Linked DNA regions of Hymenobacter tibetensis. The protein of the gene in region 1 interacts with the protein of each later gene in a pairwise test. Links are inferred from orthologs where the notes say so. Each region holds a gene or a part of one and is shown in the gene's direction. Other genes may lie near its edges. The genes, in order: MTX78_RS09675 and lpdA.

Region 1 (9,137 bases):
CTGTTTATTCCACCGCCGACAAAGAAAGTTTGCACGTACGCTTTGCTGATGAGGCCGTGTGCATCGGGCCTCCTCCGTCCTCACAATCGTACCTCAGCATTCCCACGCTGATAGCCGCAGCGGAAATAACCAACGCCGATGCTATCCATCCGGGCTACGGTTTTTTGAGTGAAAACGCGGAGTTTTCGCGCGTGTGCCAGGAAAACGGCATCAAGTTCATTGGTGCTACGCCCGAGATGATCAACCAAATGGGTGACAAAGCTTCCGCCAAAGCCACCATGATCAAGGCGGGTGTACCGTGCATTCCAGGTTCAGTGGGACTGCTGGAATCAGTGGAGCAAGGCAAGAAAGTAGCGGCCAAAATCAAGTACCCCGTCATTCTGAAGGCTACGGCTGGCGGTGGCGGACGTGGTATGCGTATCATCCCTACCGAAGACGACTTCGAAAAAGCTTGGAATGATGCTCGTACGGAAGCCAAAGCAGCCTTCGGCAACGACGGTGTGTACCTGGAAAAGTTTGTAGAGGAGCCGCGTCACATCGAGATACAGGTGTGCGGCGACCAATATGGCCGCGTTTGCCACCTCTCGGAGCGTGACTGCTCGATTCAGCGCCGCCACCAAAAGCTGGTGGAAGAAGCACCTTCCCCCTTCATGACCGAGGAACTGCGCGAACGGATGGGCTCTGCTGCCGTAGCTGGAGCTTCTGCCATCGGTTACGAGGGTGTGGGTACCATCGAGTTCCTAGTCGACAAAAACCGTGACTTCTACTTCATGGAGATGAACACCCGCATTCAGGTGGAACACCCCGTGACCGAGGAGATTGTAAACTATGACCTCATCAAGGAGCAGATAAAAGTGGCAGCCGGCATCCCGATTTCTGGCCACAACTATTACCCCAAGATGCACGCCATGGAGTGCCGCATCAACGCCGAAGATCCAACCAAGGATTTCCGACCCTCCCCTGGCAAAATCACCACGCTCCACATCCCCGGCGGCCACGGCGTTCGGGTTGATACGCACGTGTACGCGGGCTATACCATCCCATCGAACTATGATTCGATGATAGCCAAGCTCATTACCGTAGCGCAAACCCGCCAGGAATGCATTGTAAAAATGAAGCGGGCGTTGAGTGAGTTTGTAGTGGAAGGCGTGAAAACGACTATCCCATTCCACTTGGCGCTCATGGATAACAAGAACTTCCAGGACGGCGACTTCACGACTAAATTTTTGGAGACGTCATTTGACTTTTCAGAGTTGTAAGCCACTGGTTTCAAGCCAAACCATGATGTTTGGTTGAACTGCAAATACCAGCTTAACACGCCGACCGATTGGCAACTTACGCAACACCCCCTAGAGAAAGCCAACCGTACTAGTTGGTTCTCTCTAGGGGGTGTTGCGTAAGTTGCCACACGTATCAAAGTGCACTTCAGGCAGGGCGTAGACCTCCAATATCTGCACTGGTTTAGCGTCTGGCTCTCCAAACTCCGTCTCGCTGTCATCCGCTAAGTAAGGCGAACCATCCTGAAACACGATGTCATAATAGGGATAGTGTGGTTGCGCTGGATGGGTAAACGGTACCAGTACAGCCATCCCATACGTAGCGGAAAGTTTTTGGCCTAACCATAAGGATCTTGCCTCCCAATCTTCGTTAGGCGTTCTGTAAAGAGCAACATGCTGCGGAAACTGGGGCACCTCTGACGTACTAGCTTCGAAAAAGATATGCATCGGATCCGCAGAATCGAATTCCATCGGCTCTTGGTCGCCTATCATCATGGCCCACTCGAACACAGTGAGGCTTGGCATCGCATCCCGAAAGCACTCCTGAATCTGTGCGGTTGATAGCACCTTACTTAAGTAGAACTCTTCCATAGCCAGAAGTAGGTAACACGCTATAACACTACAAAAAAGGCCGACTGTACAGTCGGCCTTTCTCATTAAGAATTTATGCTTTGGCGGATGGGTTGTTGGTCTCAATCTCTTGCACCAACTCGCCGTACCACTCCTCCCCGTACTTGCGAACCAGCGGCTCCTTCAGAAACTGATACACCCGCATGCCCAAGTTGGCGCCGAACGAGCAAGCTGGGTTGCAAATGCCCCACCGGTCGTAGTTCAGGGCTTCGAAGCCTTCGTACTTGGTAATGCGGATGGGGTATAAGTGGCAGCTGACGGGCTTCTTGAAGCTGGTAGCACCCGCTAGATAAGCCTGCTCAATACCACACTTCAGAATGCCTCGCTCGTCATACAATGCATAAGCGCACTCCCGGTCGTTGATGGTAGTGGTGCTATAGTCGCCTTCCCAATCCTTGATGTAGAGGCCCTGCTGCTCGATGGCCTGCTGGCCGGCTTCGGTAAGGAAGGGCTTGATGTGCTGATATTCCGCTTCGAGAATCTTTAGCTCGTCTTCCTCCAGGGGTGCGCCTAAGTCGCCTTCCACGCAGCAGGCGCCTTTGCAAGCTTCCAGGTTGCAAACGAAAAAGTTGTCCCGAATGTCATCAGAGATGACAGTGTTTTGAATGATGATCATAGTGGGTTGCTGCTGAGCGCGGCGAAGGGTTCAAGAAGGATAGCAGGCGTAGTTCTTCACAACTGCATCGGTCAACTTTTGCGTTCCTCCGCCAATAGAGTAACTGCAAAGATACCCAATTACTGTAGCCTGAACAGCACCTCTTCGGTCAGCTGGCACTGCCGATGATGCGAATACGTAGCCAACGAAACGGCCTGCGCCTGTTTAGCCAACAGTTGCCGTAACTCCGGTGCCATCAACAACCGGCCAATGGCAGCCTCGAACGCACCGGCGTCGCGCAGGGGGAACAACAGGCCCGTGCGGCCATCGTCCACTATTTCCAGGGTGCCGCCGGTGGCGGTAGCTACCACTGGCAGCCCTGCGGCCATGGCTTCAATTGTGACCATGCCGTAGGTTTCGTTGGTGGAGCCGGTGATGGATATATCGAGGGCGCGGTACGCTACTTCCGGCTGCGACGTGAATTCCCGAATGTGCACCACCTCAGTCAAGCCCAATTCCTGTATCCGGCGTAGTACTGCTTCCCGGTAGGCATTGCCCTCGTTGCGCGTCGACTCGCCCACTAACAGCAGGTGTAAGGGAACAGTTGGGTGCTTTCTGCGCAAAACGGCCAATTCCTCGACCACAAAATCCTGGCCCTTGCCATCATCAAACCGGCCGATAACACCCAGCAACACGGCACCCGTAGGCAGTTGTAGATGCAATTGTTGCCGAGCACGTGTGCGGGTTAGCGTCGGATCAGCAAACTTCTCTAGCTCTATGCCTAGCGGTACCACGTGCAGGCGCTCGGCGCTGAATCGAGTTTTCTCCAACACCTGTCGTGCCAGGCCGGGCAACGGGGAAAGCCACGCGTCTACGGCATTGTAGCGCACCGTGTGGATAAGGCCACGCTTTGCCAAGCCTAGCTGCATATGCTGCTGATATACCAGCTTCAGCGTAGGCATGTGCACCTTTTTGCAGAGCACTGCCAGCCCCAAATCTCCGTTCCTAGTGACGATAAGCACCCGTGTACCATAGGCTAGCATAACGCGAGCCAGCTGACCAGCAGCGGGAACATCCAAGGCTTTCCAACGGTTAGTGAGGCAAACCACTGGCAAGGCAAGTGCTTCGGCTCGAACGGCTATAGGGGAATCAGGCAGCGTAATCACCTGCACGGGCCAACCGCGGCGGTGCATCCACTCGGCGAAGCGCACGGTGTTCAGTTCTAGCCCGCCCCAACTCGCCGACAAGCACAGCAACGACAACGGAAACTTCGCGGCAGAAGCGGCAACGGAAGCAACGGCAGACTCAGGGGGATTCACGCAGCAAAGATACAATTGCCGTTCGTGCGTCCGCAATTCGTGGGAGTCACGCAAAAAGCTAAGTGCGACTTCTTTCCACCTGCTATGTACCGAAGCACGGTCTGTTGCTGCGTACTCCTCGGCGTAGCTCGGCAGCAGCCAATGACAACGTATCTACTGCGGAAACCCGGAGTTCCTGCTTCGTTGGGCCGCATGAAAGCCGTACCTTTGCTAATAAGCCAAAACGCTTAGCTTTTCGAATGGCACTGGATTATCTTTCTCTTCTAAATCCCTCGCAGGCGGCTGCCGTGATGCAAATCGACGGCCCTTGCATGATTATAGCTGGCGCGGGCTCGGGTAAAACCCGGGTGCTTACTTACCGCATTGCCAACCTACTCGAACAGGGCGTTGACCCGTTCAACATTCTGGCCCTCACCTTCACCAACAAGGCCGCCAAGGAGATGCGCGCCCGGATAGAGAAGGTAGTAGGCGGAGCGGCAGCCAAAAACCTGTGGATGGGCACCTTCCACAGCATATTTGCCCGCATCCTGCGGTCCGAAGCCGACAAAATTGGCTTTCCCCGCTCCTTCACTATCTACGACACGCAGGACAGTAAAACGCTGATCAGCCAGATTCTAAAAGAGCTGGAACTCGACGACAAGCTGTACAAGCCTGGTATGGTGTTGGGCCGAATCTCGGCGGCTAAAAACAAGCTCATATCCGTTCAGCAGTACCTCAATGACCCGGTTATCCGCCAGGACGACGAGGCCGCGCTACGGCCCAAGATTGGCGTGATTTATCAGCAATACGCCAACCGCTGCTTCAAGGCAGGGGCTATGGACTTCGACGACCTGTTGTACCAAACCAACGTTCTGTTCAAGGACCATCCCGATGTGCTCAACAAGTACCAGAACTTATTCCGGTTTGTGATGGTGGACGAGTACCAGGACACCAACTACTCGCAGTATTTGATTGCGCGCAAGTTGGCGGCCAAAGAGCGCAACATCTGCGTAGTAGGCGACGATGCGCAAAGTATCTACGCGTTCCGGGGCGCTGATATTCAGAATATTCTCAATTTCGAGAAGGACTACCCGGAGTTGCAAGTATTCAAGCTAGAGCAAAACTACCGCTCTACCAAGACGATTGTAAAGGCGGCCAACTCGGTTATCAAAAACAACCAAGCTCAGCTGCGCAAAGACGTATTTTCCGACAACGAGGAAGGGCCACTGATTGAGGTACTGAAGGCGGCGTCGGACAATGAGGAAGGCAAGCTCGTAGCCAATTCCATCTTCGAGGACAAGATGAGCCATCATCTATCCTACGATGACTTTGCCATTCTGTACCGCACCAACGCCCAGAGCCGGGCCATGGAAGAATCGTTGCGCAAGCTCAACATCCGCTACAAGATTGTGGGTGGCTTGAGCTTCTACCAGCGCAAAGAAATCAAGGACCTGGTAGCCTACCTGCGCCTCACGGTGAACCCCAACGACGAGCAGGCGCTCCGCCGCGTTATCAACTACCCCAAGCGCGGCATCGGTGATACAACCATTGCCAAGCTCATCAACGCTGCCGAGGAAAGCAACCACACCATTTGGGAAGTGGTAGCCAACGCCGACCAGTTCCTTCCCACTCGCACGGCCAACCCGATAGTAGACTTCGCCGAGAAGATCAAGGCCTATACCGCCGTAGCAGCCAAAGAAGATGCCTTTGAAGCGGCCAAGTTCATTGCCAAGAACTCGGGCATGATCGAGGAACTATACGCCGATAAAAGCATCGAAGGTCTTTCCCGCTACGAGAACATCCAAGAATTGCTGAACGGCGTGAAAGCCTACACCGAGGACCCGGAACGCGAAGACAAAACGCTGGGCGCCTTCTTACAGGATATTGCCCTCGTGACGGACGCTGACACCAAAGACGCGCAGCAGGAAGGCGAAGCCGTGACTATGATGACGATTCACTCGGCCAAGGGCTTGGAGTTTCGCAACGTGTACATTGTGGGGATGGAGGAAAACCTATTTCCTTCGCAGATGATGATAACGTCGCGGGCGGATCTGGAAGAGGAACGCCGGCTGTTTTACGTAGCCATCACGCGGGCCGAAAAGAAGCTCACCCTGAGCTACGCCACGTCCCGCTACCAGTGGGGCAACTTGCGCAGCTGCGAGAAAAGCCGGTTTCTCGATGAAATCGACCCGCAATTCGTAGACTTCAAGTTTGCGGCTACCCCGAGTGCCGGCCCCGGCGAGTCACCATTCGGGCATGTGTTCGAGCGGCGCAGCAACCTCTTACCCACGCCGGCGCGTAAGACAGTTGCCAAAGGCTATACTCCCCCGGCAGACTTTCAGCCCTCCGATACCAGCAATTTGCAAACTGGGCAACGGGTGGAGCACCCCAAGTTCGGTTTTGGCCACGTAACGAAGCTGGAAACCGTTTCGGGCTCCACCAAAGCCATTATCGAGTTCGAAGAAGTCGGCGAGAAGACGTTATTGCTGAGTTTTGCGAAATTGCGGGTGCTTGGCTGATGCACTAATTGCCGTATGTTTAGCTTTGGCAGCGGCAACGTGGCACAGAGGCACCGTCGTCTGGTGTCCAACCCCAAAGCACTGTAGCGGCTCTATAGGCTGCCGCAGTTCCCCCTTACTAGGATTTACTTTTTTCTAATGCCCTTACCTTCCCTTCATAAGCACGAGCTACTACAGCGCGAGTACGGCCAAAGCACCTTCCAACTGGTGCAGGGCCTGCGCGACGTAGAAGACAAAGCCGAGCGTACACGCCGTGCCACCCAGATTGTGCAGCTTATTTTCCGGCTGCAACCTTCCCTGCGCGACCAGCCCGATGCCCAGCAGCGCGTCTGGAACCATCTCTACGAAATGGCCGATGAGGACCTGGATATTGATGCGCCATTCGAGTTGCAAGGCTTGAGCCAGCTTAACCAGCAGCCCAAACCTATTCCTTACCCAAAGCAAGCCATGAAGCTGAAAGCGTATGGCAAGAGCGTGGAGCTAATGGTGGAAAAGGCGCTGACGCTGGAAGACCCCACGGAGCGTGAGCAGGCCACTATCACCATTGGCCGAACGATGAAGTTTCTATACCGTTCGCACAACAAGGAAAACGCCAAGGACGTCACTATTCTCAAGCACCTCAAAGACCTGTCCGGAGGACAATTGACCCTGGACCCGGCGCAGGTGGAAGCGCAAGGGCTCTTCGAGTTTGCCGGGGGCGGTGCTCCTGTAGTCGCAAGCGGTACTGGCCGGGCGGCTTTCGTGGTACCACAGCCGCGCCAAGACCGTGAAGGACGCCGCGGCAACAGCGGCGGCAATAACCGGCGCGACAAGCAGCGCCGCGGTGGCAAGAAAGGTCGCCAAGAACCCCAACAACCTCCTCAGTAATTTTTCTGAAGGAGCTAGGAAACGGGCCGTGAGAACTGGCTGATCTTAAGGAATAAGGTGGAACGGCGTTGTAGTTGCCGTTCTTGCTGCTGTTTCCTTCGCCGGTATTCACCGCCTGCTCTCCTAGCTCCTAATTCTTGTTATATGGCCTCATTCGAAGTAATTGGCGGGAATCCGCTCAAAGGAGAAATCGTGCCGCAGGGCGCCAAAAACGAAGCGTTGCAGATTCTGTGCGCTGTGCTGCTAACGTCGGAGCCCGTTACCATCTCCAACATTCCCGACATCCGCGACGTCAACAAACTCATTGAGCTCTTGCGCGATATGGGAGTGAAAGTTGGCAAACTCGCTTCGGACACCTACCGCTTTCAGGCCGATGATGTACATCTGAGCTACTTGGATACGCCTGAATTTGTAGCCCAAGGACGGGCCTTACGCGGATCCGTGATGATCCTGGGGCCTATGCTGGCTCGTTTCGGTAAGTGCCAGCTGCCCAAACCCGGTGGCGACAAGATTGGCCGGCGGCCCTTGGATACCCACTTTGTAGGGCTAGAGAAACTCGGTGGCAAGCTGACGCTCGAAGGCTTGGATTTCTACCGCATCAACGCCGACGGCCGGCTACGGGGAGCCCACATGCTCTTAGAAGAAGCCTCCGTTACGGGCACAGCCAACATCCTGATGGCCGCAGTCCTAGCTGAAGGCACCACCACCATCTACAACGCTGCTTGCGAGCCGTACGTGCAACAGCTTTGCAAGATGCTTGTGCGCATGGGGGCTCGTATCACGGGCATAGGGTCCAACCTACTCACCATTGAAGGCGTGGAGAGCCTTGGTGGCACCGAGCACCGCATGCTCCCCGATATGATTGAAATTGGGTCGTTCATTGGTCTTGCGGCCATGACGGGCTCGGAGATTACCATCAAAGACTGCCAAATCCAGGAGTTGGGCGTCATCCCCGACACGTTCCGCAAACTAGGCATCCAGCTAGAGTTCCGCGGCGACGACATTTACATCCCGGCACAAGACCGCTATCAGATTGCCACCTATCTTGATGGCAGCATCCTGACCGTTTCCGACCACACCTGGCCGGGCCTCACCCCTGACCTGTTGAGCATCGTGCTAGTGGTCGCGACGCAAGCCAAAGGCACCGTGCTCATCCACCAGAAAATGTTTGAGAGCCGCTTGTTCTTCGTAGACAAGCTCATCGACATGGGCGCCCAGATTATCCTCTGCGACCCCCACCGCGCCACCGTTATCGGCCTCAACAAGCGCACGCGTCTGCACGGTATCACCATGACGTCCCCGGACATTCGGGCGGGCGTGGCCTTGCTCATCGCGGCCCTCTCCGCCGATGGCCGGAGCATAATAGAAAACGTCGAGCAGATTGATCGGGGCTACCAGTACATCGACAAACGTCTGACCTCGTTGGGTGCGCAAATCCGTCGTTTGTAGTCCAATTCGCGCAAGACAACCGAGCGTATCCTCGGTTTTAGGTTACGCTAGTTATATGACTCTCAATCAAGTGATAGGTATTGCCGGTTGGCAATACCTATTTTGTTTTTTCGGGGATTTCTATGCTGCCTATGTAGGACTGAATGACAGGTAGCAAACGCGGCAAAATGGCCTCTATTGCTGCTCGCTCTTTGCTGGTCCAGTGGCGGGGATGCCCGAAAGTACAGGGCTGAAGGATACCCCATAGTTGCCCATTGTCGGTGATGTGGGCATGAATTAGAGCCCGGTGTCCAAACGTTTTGCGCTCGAATTCTCGGTTGAGCACGTCGGGCGTAGCAGCTTCCACGTCTTCCACAAACACAGATGGCCGGGTAGCGAGAGCAGCCCGAAATAGAGGGTCTTGTTGGGGCAAGTCGGTGGTATCTTCCTGCCAGTCATGGATGGGGTTGGGTACTACGTCGTTCTTGCGCCAACAGAACGCAATACGCCCTTTGCCCACAGC
Region 2 (9,033 bases), 2.1 Mb from region 1 along the record:
AGTACAGCCAAAGAAACCGCCAGCCGCCTGCTTTCCGAATTTCGCGACGAAGGACTCATTGCCACGAAAGGCAGTAGCATCACGGTTCTGAACCTCGAGAAGCTGAAGAAAATAAGCACGGTATACGCTTAGCCAATTTCCATTTACCTGCTCCTAAAAGAAGCTTTCAACTGTAATCACAAGTTGAGGGCTTCTTCTTTTTTTATAATTCAATATATTGCTTTTATAAATTGTATTTTTAAGCAATATATTTGCTTAATTAACTTGTAAAAGGGCTTTAAAATTTGATTAAAATCATTTTAAAAAATGATCAAAGTCATTTTTTTAGAGAGGTGAATAGTGGAAATTTGCATAGTAAGTTATCCAAATGGCAGGCGTTGCGCCGATAGTTCACGCACTTATTGTCTGCTTTATTATAGTTCGGATAGCGCCCTTTGACTGGCCAACGCGTGGGTCAGCAACGAAGCTTCTGAAAACACAACAGGCTTACACACTTGGTTTTTATCTCATTCTCTTTTTTTAAACGAGTTATGGCTTATTCAGTCAACAACCCAGCTGGTAAAGTAGTACAAGACATCATCACGGATTTGCCAGGTTTGATGGCAATTGCTGTGGTGGACATCAACTCGGGTATGAGCTTGGCTTCGCATTCCAATGCGCCCCATATCAACCCCGATACCGCTGCTGCCTACAACACAGAAGTGGTGAAGCAAAAGCAGAAGGCTATGTCAGCGCTTAAGCTCACTGGCGAAACAATTCAGGATATCCTGATTTCGCTAACCAACCAGATGCACCTTATCCGGCTTAATGAAGCTGGCAACAAGTTTATCTATCTGGTAGTGAGTTCCCGCGACACCAACTTGGCTATTGCCCGCGACGTTATTCGCACCCATGCTGCTCAACTCAGCTAATAGCGCTGATCGTTGTTGTTCAAAGTATAAAGTGAAGGTGCTGAGGGGCGTTGTGGTCTGGATCTAGCCAGGCGTGGGATAGGCTACAACGCCCACAGATACCACGGTATAGGTATAGGACAGACACGCCCCGGCGCTACGTATTCTTCGCCCATAGTTGAGGCGCTGAAGGCCCGGCGTAATGAATAGGCCTCCATGCAGATTCCTTTTCTTCAACGCTTTCAGGCACTCACTGGGCCTGTAGTAAACAAAATAGTGTCGGTAGGCTCAGGTCCGGAAATGGCCGCTGCTGAGCAATTGCTTCAGCGGGTCCTGAGCGGCCTACCCGAACTGGTGGGCGCGTCGGTAGTGGACCTGGCCTCCGGGCAACCACTGGCCTCGTACACCACGGCCCGCGAATTCAACGTCAGCAAAGTAGCTGGGTTCAACGCCGAAGTGATCCGGCAGCATCAGCAGGCGATGCAAATACTGCAAGTTCCGGCCGATGAGCAGCTGGAAGATATTTTAATCACGCTCCACACCCAGCTGCACTTACTGCGGCTGCTGCCTGATGGCCAGCGTTTTTTATATGTGGTGGTCGATTGTCGCGACACGAATTTGGGCATTGCCCGCAGCGTAATGCGCACTTGTGATTTATAGCAGGTTGTAGGCTACGAGGCGGTATCACTTACTTTTCTTTCCCTCCCCCATTTCTCTCACCCTCACAATTTTACGTGTATGAAACTGACCGCTTCTCCCTTCAATCCAGAGTCCGGCGAATTGCTGCCGGTATACCGTGATGCTTATTTGAATGGTGACCTTAGCCGGGAGTCGGCTAAGGCAGTAGAACAGTACCTGGGCCGGGACGCCGACCTCGCCCACGAAACGCTCAACCGCTGGCAAGACCTGCAAGCCACCGAGCCGAGCGCAGTGGTTGCTCCTACGTGGGTCGAAAAACAAATCCAATTTATCCGCACCGAGCCAGTGCGCTTCCGCCGTCGGGCGGCCAGCATGGTAGGAGCCACCGTGCTACTCGGTACTATGGTATTTGCGGGCACCAACCTGCCTACCACCAGCTTGCCCACCGAAGGTGCGGCCCTAACGGCCACTGCCGCCCTCGAAGCAGCCGAAGCTTCTTCAGCTGCCTCTTCCATGCGCCTCATGACGGTGCGCGGCCGCATCCTCGACGAAGAAGGTGCTCCCCTGGTAGGCGCTACCGTAATGCACGCTGGTAGCAGCCAAGGCGTATCAACCAACGCCAAAGGTGAATACCTACTGCACGTACCAGCTGGTGCTAGCACGTTGCAATACGGCTACGGTGGCTACCAAGATGAAGAAATTACGCTGAAAAGCGGTGGTACCAACAACGTAACGCTACTCCCTAAAAAGCACATGCAAGCCGACCAGGAGCAGGTGCAAAAGCAGAAGCGCCGCTGGTGGAAGTTCTAGGGCTGAGGATGTCATTTGTGTAGTTGTAATCCAGTTGCGTGAAACCGAAATTCTACCGTAGTAAAGCACCGCGTCGATCTGAGCTATCAAAACCAATCATTCCTGATCCAGCCGCTGCTCGGGTGGTGGAGCAGGTGCAGGTAGAGTTGCCGGGCCTGATGGCTGTCGCCGTGGTAGATGTCGCCTCAGGCACTAGCCTGGCAGCTCATGCCACTGCCTCCATCAACCCCAATACAGCCGCGAGCTTCAACGCAGAAGTGGTAAAGTTGAAGTTGAAGGCCATGGCGGCCTTGCAGCTGGAGGGAGAGCAGCTACACGATGTCCTCATCACGTTGTCCAGTCAGTTGCACTTGCTAGTGCTTACGCCCAGTGGCCGGCGGTTTATTTATCTGGTGATAGCAGAGCAGAACACCAACCTGGCTATTGCCCGGGAGGTGCTACGGGCGCAGGTATCCCAGCTGGAAGTGTAGAACCATAACATAGCTAGCCTTAACATAAGCTCCTTTCCCGACGCTGGGAAGGAGCTTTTTGTTTGTAACTGGTTGCGGGCAACACCGGCTGCTTGCTGCAGAACAGGCGTTGGTGCTTCGGCCGCAACAACAGCCACCGTTGGCTGCTGTGTAGAAGAGAAAGGGAGCGTACTCAGCTAAAATCACCTTTGCAGGTAGCGCTCCAACGATTCATCCGTACCTTCGTGACTGTTGATTTCCACCGAACTCACCTTCTGAGTATGACCCAATACGACGTTACCGTTATCGGCTCCGGGCCCGGCGGTTATGTAGCGGCCATCCGCTGCGCCCAGCTAGGCCTCAAAACGGCCCTTATCGAGAAGTACAGCACGCTAGGCGGCACTTGCCTCAACGTAGGCTGTATTCCGAGCAAAGCCCTCCTCGACTCGACGGAGCACTATCATAACGCGCATTCCACGTTCAAGGAGCACGGCATTGAGCTGAGCGACTTGCAGGTGAACATGAACCAGATGATAGACCGTAAAAACGGCGTCGTGAAGGCGAATACCGACGGTATTCAGTTCCTGATGAAGAAAAACAAAATCGATGTCATCTACGGTGTCGGTTCGTTCGTGGACAAAAACCACATCAAGATCCAGCCTACTGCTGGTGGTGAGGAGCAGCAGATCGAAACCAAAAACGTCATTATTGCCACTGGCTCCAAGCCCACGGTGCTGCCCTTCATCAAGCAAGACAAGCAGCGCATTATCACCAGCACCGAGGCCCTGAATATCCGGGAAGTGCCCAAGCACATGATTGTGATTGGCGGCGGCGTAATCGGGCTGGAAATGGCATCGGTGTACGCCCGCCTCGGCGCGAAAGTATCGGTGGTGGAGTTCATGGACTCGCTCATCCCGACCATGGACCGCGGCCTTGGCAAAGAGCTGAAGCGTATCCTGGGCAAAATTGGCATCGAGTTCTTCCTGAGCCACAAAGTAACCGGCGCTACCCGCGAGGGCGACACTGTGACCGTAACTGCTACCAACCCGAAAGGAGAGGAAGTGAAATTTGAAGGCGACTACTGCCTGGTAGCCGTGGGCCGCGTGCCCTACACCGCCGGCCTGAACTTGGAAGCTGCCGGGGTAGAAATGGAAGAGCGCGGCCGCATCAAGGTAGATGAGCACCTGCAAACCAACGTGCCCGGCATCTACGCCATCGGCGACGTGATTCGCGGGGCCATGCTAGCGCACAAGGCAGAGGAAGAAGGCGTGTTCGTGGCCGAAACCATTGTAGGCCAGAAGCCGCACGTCAACTACCTACTCATCCCCGGCGTGGTGTACACCTGGCCGGAAGTGGCCGGCGTCGGCTACACCGAAGAGCAGTTAAAGGAGCAGGGCAAAGCCTACAAAACTGGCTCGTTCCCGTTCCGCGCTTCGGGCCGCGCCCGCGCCTCCATGGACCTCGACGGCTTCGTGAAAGTGCTAGCCGACAAGGAAACCGACGAAATCCTGGGCGTGCACATGATTGGCCCACGCATCGCCGACCTCATTGCCGAAGCCGTAACGGCCATGGAATTCCGCGCCTCCGCCGAGGACGTAGCCCGCATGAGCCACGCCCACCCCACCTACGCCGAAGCCATGAAGGAAGCCTGCCTAGCCGCCACCGAGAACCGCGCCATTCACATGTAATTCCTTTTAAATAGAAACGAAAAGAGGCTGTAGCTCAGAGCTACAGCCTCTTTTCGTTTCTATTTAAAAGGAATCATCTAAATCAATATCACCCTCATCCTCAAAAAATTCTTCTATGATAGGTTCGTTATCTTCGAAAATCTCTTCCACAACAGGAGTGTCGCCTTCTTCTGGGAGAGCTATAATCTCTTTCTTTGAGTCGATCTTCTGACTTGACAGTTCTACTGCATTTGTAGTAGTAGATTTGGCTTGACTCGGTTTAATATCGTTTGTTGGTTTAGCAGGATTGGCAGACTTTTTTAAAGTAGACTTTATATCTGTAATCCATTTCGCCTCCTGCTCTTTGTCGAATTCATCTAAATTTGATATTTCAACATATTGCTTCGCGAATAATACTTTATTCATCCCCATGTTTTTGTCGAAGAAGCCTTTGAGTAACTTTTGTTGACTTGGTTTTAAGTCTAAAGTATCTCCTGAAACTTTTGCTTGGCTGTTGTATTCGTTAGTTGCTAATATATTTTTTATGTCTTCATCTTTGTCCGCAAATGATTGCAATGTCTTGAAGTATATTTTAGGATTTAAGCAATCTTCTATTTCTGTAGGAGGCGTGCTTGCATTACTATCAATGTTTACTAATTCTGTTTCCTGTTGTTTGTTTAATAAGCGTTTAAAATATAGATTTTTTATTGATTTTACTTCTACTTTAAGAATTTCAGTATCAGTATCTATGAGGCAGTAAACCGTTCCTTTTATTGAGTAATCAGGGTCATTCATAGGAGAAATTAAGCTTTCGTATATTTTTTTTACCTCCTTGTATCCCCCGACTGGTAGTATTTTTAAATTGCTGTCAAGGATTTTGTCAGAAAAAATGTGTTCAAAGTAAATTTTTTCCGATATTCCTTCGCAGATGAGCCAATTATAAGTGGATGCACCTATTAGGGAATAGGTTATAGATTGAACAAGGTCATTGTGGCTTTTGAGGCTTATATCGTAAGGAAGGATGCCATTTATTTTCTTTCTGTCTTGGGTTATTTTTTCTCGATAATTGTATAGGTCAAAAAAGTTAACATCAACTTCATTTGCTGATGTTTTCTTCATTGAAGTTGCTGATCCTTCAGATATAATTGGCAAATAGCCGTACCAATGTGTTGTAATAATTATTTGATGTCCAAGTTTGACAAGCTCAAATAATCTGGAAAACTGCTCGTAACAAGCAGATATGTGTAGTGAAGCGTCCGGTTCGTCGACTGCAAGTATGATTTGTTTATCTCTTTCTTGGCTTCTTACTAGAAAGGAATAGGCTACATCAATAAGTGCTTTCCTTTTTTCTCCTGAACTTAAATCATACACAGCTACTAAAGGCGAATCCTTGTTTTTTTATTGAGAATTTTTATAGAAAAATATGCCTCTATTATTTTAGATATCAAGTCGGGCATTGTTAATGAATTCTTGCTTTTGCCCTTATATTGATATGATTCTAAAGTTGCTTCAATTTCCTCTACAAATTTATTCAATTCTATATTTATCCCTTTTAATACCTTGTTTGTAATAGCTTTTTCTATTTCTTTGTGTATATTTTTATCCATCAACTTTTGCATATCTTGAGTTTCTAACTTTGTGTATAGTTGGGCGTCGGTTTCTACAGGTATATATAAGTAAGCGTAATGTGATATTATGTAGTCATAAAATCCTTCAAATTGCTTTTGTAAGTCTGATTCATTGTGCTTTCCTTCTGTATTAAAAAAACCCAATTCATAATGTATTGGCCCAAAATAAATTCCTGGTTCATTAGCTCTTTTGCCAATCATTACAAGTAGGTATTCATCTTTGTTATACTTTAATGCAAGATTATTTCTATACTCATTAAACCCGTCGGATGTTCTAGAGTTTGATTTTATGTTTGATTCCCATAATTGCTTTGATATTCTTTGAGCAGTTTTAAAATGCTTACTGTCTTCTGCGTTTGTGTGTCTTAATGATTCTTTTTTAATTAGCAGTGTGATTGTTATAAAAGGACTATTTGCTCCCTTTATACCACCTTTTGCTTTTGCATCGTTATTTATTGGCCATTCCTTTATATCTTTCTTGTTAAGAACAAAATCAATAGCTTCAAGTATTGAGCTTTTGCCAGTTCCGTTCTCCCCTATTAGGCTGCAAAATTTATCCCCATTTGATAATGGAACAAAGTGAATTCCTTTATAAACTTTAAAATGTCGAAGGTGTAACGCTACTATCATTTGTTTGAATCAAAAAATGCTTTAAAAATTTTGTGCCAAAGAAAGTTGTTAGTAAATATTTATATCGATAATAAGATTTGAGCTGTGTTCTTGTTTATACAAAGATTACGTCTTCTGCACCAATTTAAACCCGTCCTTGGTCACTTGGTACTGCTGGCCTTGAATGGTGATGGTTTCGCCTTCTAGCAGCTTGCTCAGGTTCACGATGTCGCCTTCGATGGTGTGAAGGGTGAAGCCGTGCATGCGGGCTAGGGCGAGGTACTTGGATTTGATGTAGTAATGCACGCCGCAAAGGATGATGCGGACGTGCGCCGTGGTGTTCTTAAAGAATCGGTTACTTCTGTTACCACAGCCCTAAGAAGCCCTTTTTGGCGGCGACATTTGGGCGGTCGAGGTCTATCACGTCGGAGATGCGGTGTTGCTCAAACTTGTCGATGAGGGCATCCACGCCTTTGCGCATCTTCAGGTCCATTTCCTCCTTGTAGATGGCGTAGAGGCAGTAGAAGTAGACGGTTTTCTCCTCGTTGATTTTCAACTCCCGAAATTCTTCGGGCAGGCTGAGAGAAGGTAGCAGCAACATGCAGCCCAGCTTGGTGTTGGAGGCAAAAGGCTCGGCGTCTTCCCCGTTGGGGATGGTGTGGCCGGAGCCCAGCCAGGTGCGATACTCGTGGGGGAAGCGGGCTAGAGACTTCAACCACCGGATAGGCCAGTACTGATCTTCGATGTCGTCGTCTTCGTTGTCGGCATCCGGACCCAGGTCCGGAAACTCCCAGGTGCTGGGCAGCAGGATGCACAGCTCGGCGTAGCGCCACTCCTCAGCGCCTTCGGGCACCGTCATGGGTAGGTCGCTCATGCCGGAAGTCACTAATGCTCTGAACGGAAAGTCGGCGCTAGGTTCCACAAAATGCACGTCCAGATGCACTTTGTCGGAGATGATTTCATGAAATACCCCGCTCACTGGGCCAATGTGGCGCTCAATGTGGTCGGAAATGGCTTGGATGGTGTCTTCATCGCCGGAAGCCAGGGCAAACTCCGCGGGCTCTACGTTTTCGTAACGGTAAATGGGGCCACCAGCGGGGGTAGGCTCTTGTTCGGATTCAGGATCTTGCTCAGTCATCGGATAGTAGGAATGGAGTAAGTAGTTAACGGGTATGTAGGTTGCGAAATGTAGCAACAAGATGCCACGCTACACGCCTAGAGTAGGGGCCGAACAAGCAATTTGGCAACTGAAATTTCCAGCTTCCTTCCCTGAGCATACCAGAAGGCACGAAACCCGTAGTGAAAGACAGTTGCACTGCTGCTTCTAAGGAAGCTAGCTGCGCACAGATGGATACTGTGGTGTTGGCTACACAGAACGCCAAAAGTGCCGTGTACCACTCTGGTTTGTTGCTATGCGTCGCTCATGAAAAAGCTGCTCAGTGGTGTTGTAGGAAGTGTTGGTGTGTTCTGGCCGGGGCTAGTACGTGCCAGTGATATAGAAGTGAAGGCTGCCTTTCTTCTGCAAGGAGGCATCGGTGGGATACTTATTGGCGCGGGCCTTTATGCTGTTTTCATGCTTCTGGCAGCGGTGTTGTTTAAGCGTAGGGTCCATGCGGGAATAGCGTTTGCACTGGCAACGGCGTTTTTCATTTACATCGAATACAAGTCCTTTTACTTCCTGGCTATTGCAACTGGCTTCATGCGCACGCGCCAGATGCGGTACGAGTTCGGTGAGCTGACCACGGTGCTGTATTGGGTGTTGGTTGGCATTGGGGTATGGAGGGTGGCTGTTGTTGGTATTGCGCTACGCATGCGGGTAAGGCGGCACCGAAGCACTACCACAGATTGGGTCAGTGAAGGATAGGCGACTATCGGTACTCCCATGTTTTCTGGGCAAGCAAAAGACAATACAGATACCCATGTTTCCGCTGCTTTCCACGGACACGCAATAGGCGTTTGCTATGCCATCATGCTGCGTCTGCCTACCCATGAAAAGTGCCCATACGTAGCTCAGCAGTACAGCGCGGCAGGTAAGCCAAGCGCAAAAAACGGCAACCTTACGCGCAAGGCTTGCGAATAAATGCACCCGTGAGGCACACGTATTGGACCGTGCAGCACGAGCAACGAACTGCATTTCATTAGCACCCGCACCACCATGAGCAAAGGCAAAAAGAAGGATTCGAAAAAAGGCAACCAGTCGAATGATCTGCTGGATGAGGCTGCTGTGTCGCTCAAGAAGTTTCGCAAAGTCACGAAGCAGCTTACCAAGCTAACGACTGGTCAGAAAGTAGTGGGCGGCCTTGCCTTATTAGCGGCGGGCCTTACGTACTTGGCCAAGCAG

Evidence for each region.
Region 2: the proteins of MTX78_RS09675 (region 1) and lpdA interact in binary tests that used the Escherichia coli proteins (3 or more experiments, as listed by UniProt). The link is inferred for Hymenobacter tibetensis from one-to-one orthologs.

Annotation. Positions count from the first base shown.
Region 1 is NZ_CP094669.1:2,442,487-2,451,623, reverse strand. Bases 3,710-6,692 are described here. They hold MTX78_RS09675 (ATP-dependent helicase), read left to right. Parts: upstream 3,710-4,066; coding sequence 4,067-6,319; downstream 6,320-6,692. Other genes in these bases: MTX78_RS09670 (DUF4290 domain-containing protein), read left to right, coding at 6,458-6,692; MTX78_RS09680 (glycosyltransferase family 4 protein), read right to left, coding at 3,710-3,821. In the rest of the region: accC (acetyl-CoA carboxylase biotin carboxylase subunit), read left to right, coding at 1-1,259; MTX78_RS09690 (hypothetical protein), read right to left, coding at 1,383-1,868; MTX78_RS09685 (DUF3109 family protein), read right to left, coding at 1,942-2,523; more of MTX78_RS09680, read right to left, coding at 2,643-3,709; more of MTX78_RS09670, read left to right, coding at 6,693-7,186; murA (UDP-N-acetylglucosamine 1-carboxyvinyltransferase), read left to right, coding at 7,331-8,635; MTX78_RS09660 (GAF domain-containing protein), read right to left, coding at 8,733-9,137. UniProt on the Escherichia coli protein: A helicase with DNA-dependent ATPase activity. Unwinds DNA duplexes with 3'-5' polarity. Translocates on single-stranded DNA with 3'-5' polarity. Initiates unwinding more efficiently from a nicked substrate than double-stranded DNA.
Region 2 is NZ_CP094669.1:332,391-341,423, forward strand. The notes cover bases 2,394-5,272. They hold lpdA (dihydrolipoyl dehydrogenase), read left to right. Parts: upstream 2,394-3,069; coding sequence 3,070-4,476; downstream 4,477-5,272. Other genes in these bases: MTX78_RS01320 (hypothetical protein), read left to right, coding at 2,394-2,809; MTX78_RS01330 (AAA family ATPase), read right to left, coding at 4,540-5,272. In the rest of the region: MTX78_RS01300 (Crp/Fnr family transcriptional regulator), read left to right, coding at 1-132; MTX78_RS01305 (hypothetical protein), read left to right, coding at 531-911; MTX78_RS01310 (hypothetical protein), read left to right, coding at 1,107-1,550; MTX78_RS01315 (carboxypeptidase-like regulatory domain-containing protein), read left to right, coding at 1,629-2,339; more of MTX78_RS01320, read left to right, coding at 2,378-2,393; more of MTX78_RS01330, read right to left, coding at 5,273-5,826; MTX78_RS01335 (AAA family ATPase), read right to left, coding at 5,832-6,713; MTX78_RS01340 (hypothetical protein), read right to left, coding at 6,819-6,998; MTX78_RS01345 (suppressor of fused domain protein), read right to left, coding at 7,057-7,830; MTX78_RS01350 (hypothetical protein), read left to right, coding at 8,116-8,556; MTX78_RS01355 (hypothetical protein), read left to right, coding at 8,848-9,033. UniProt on the Escherichia coli protein: Lipoamide dehydrogenase is a component of the glycine cleavage system as well as of the alpha-ketoacid dehydrogenase complexes.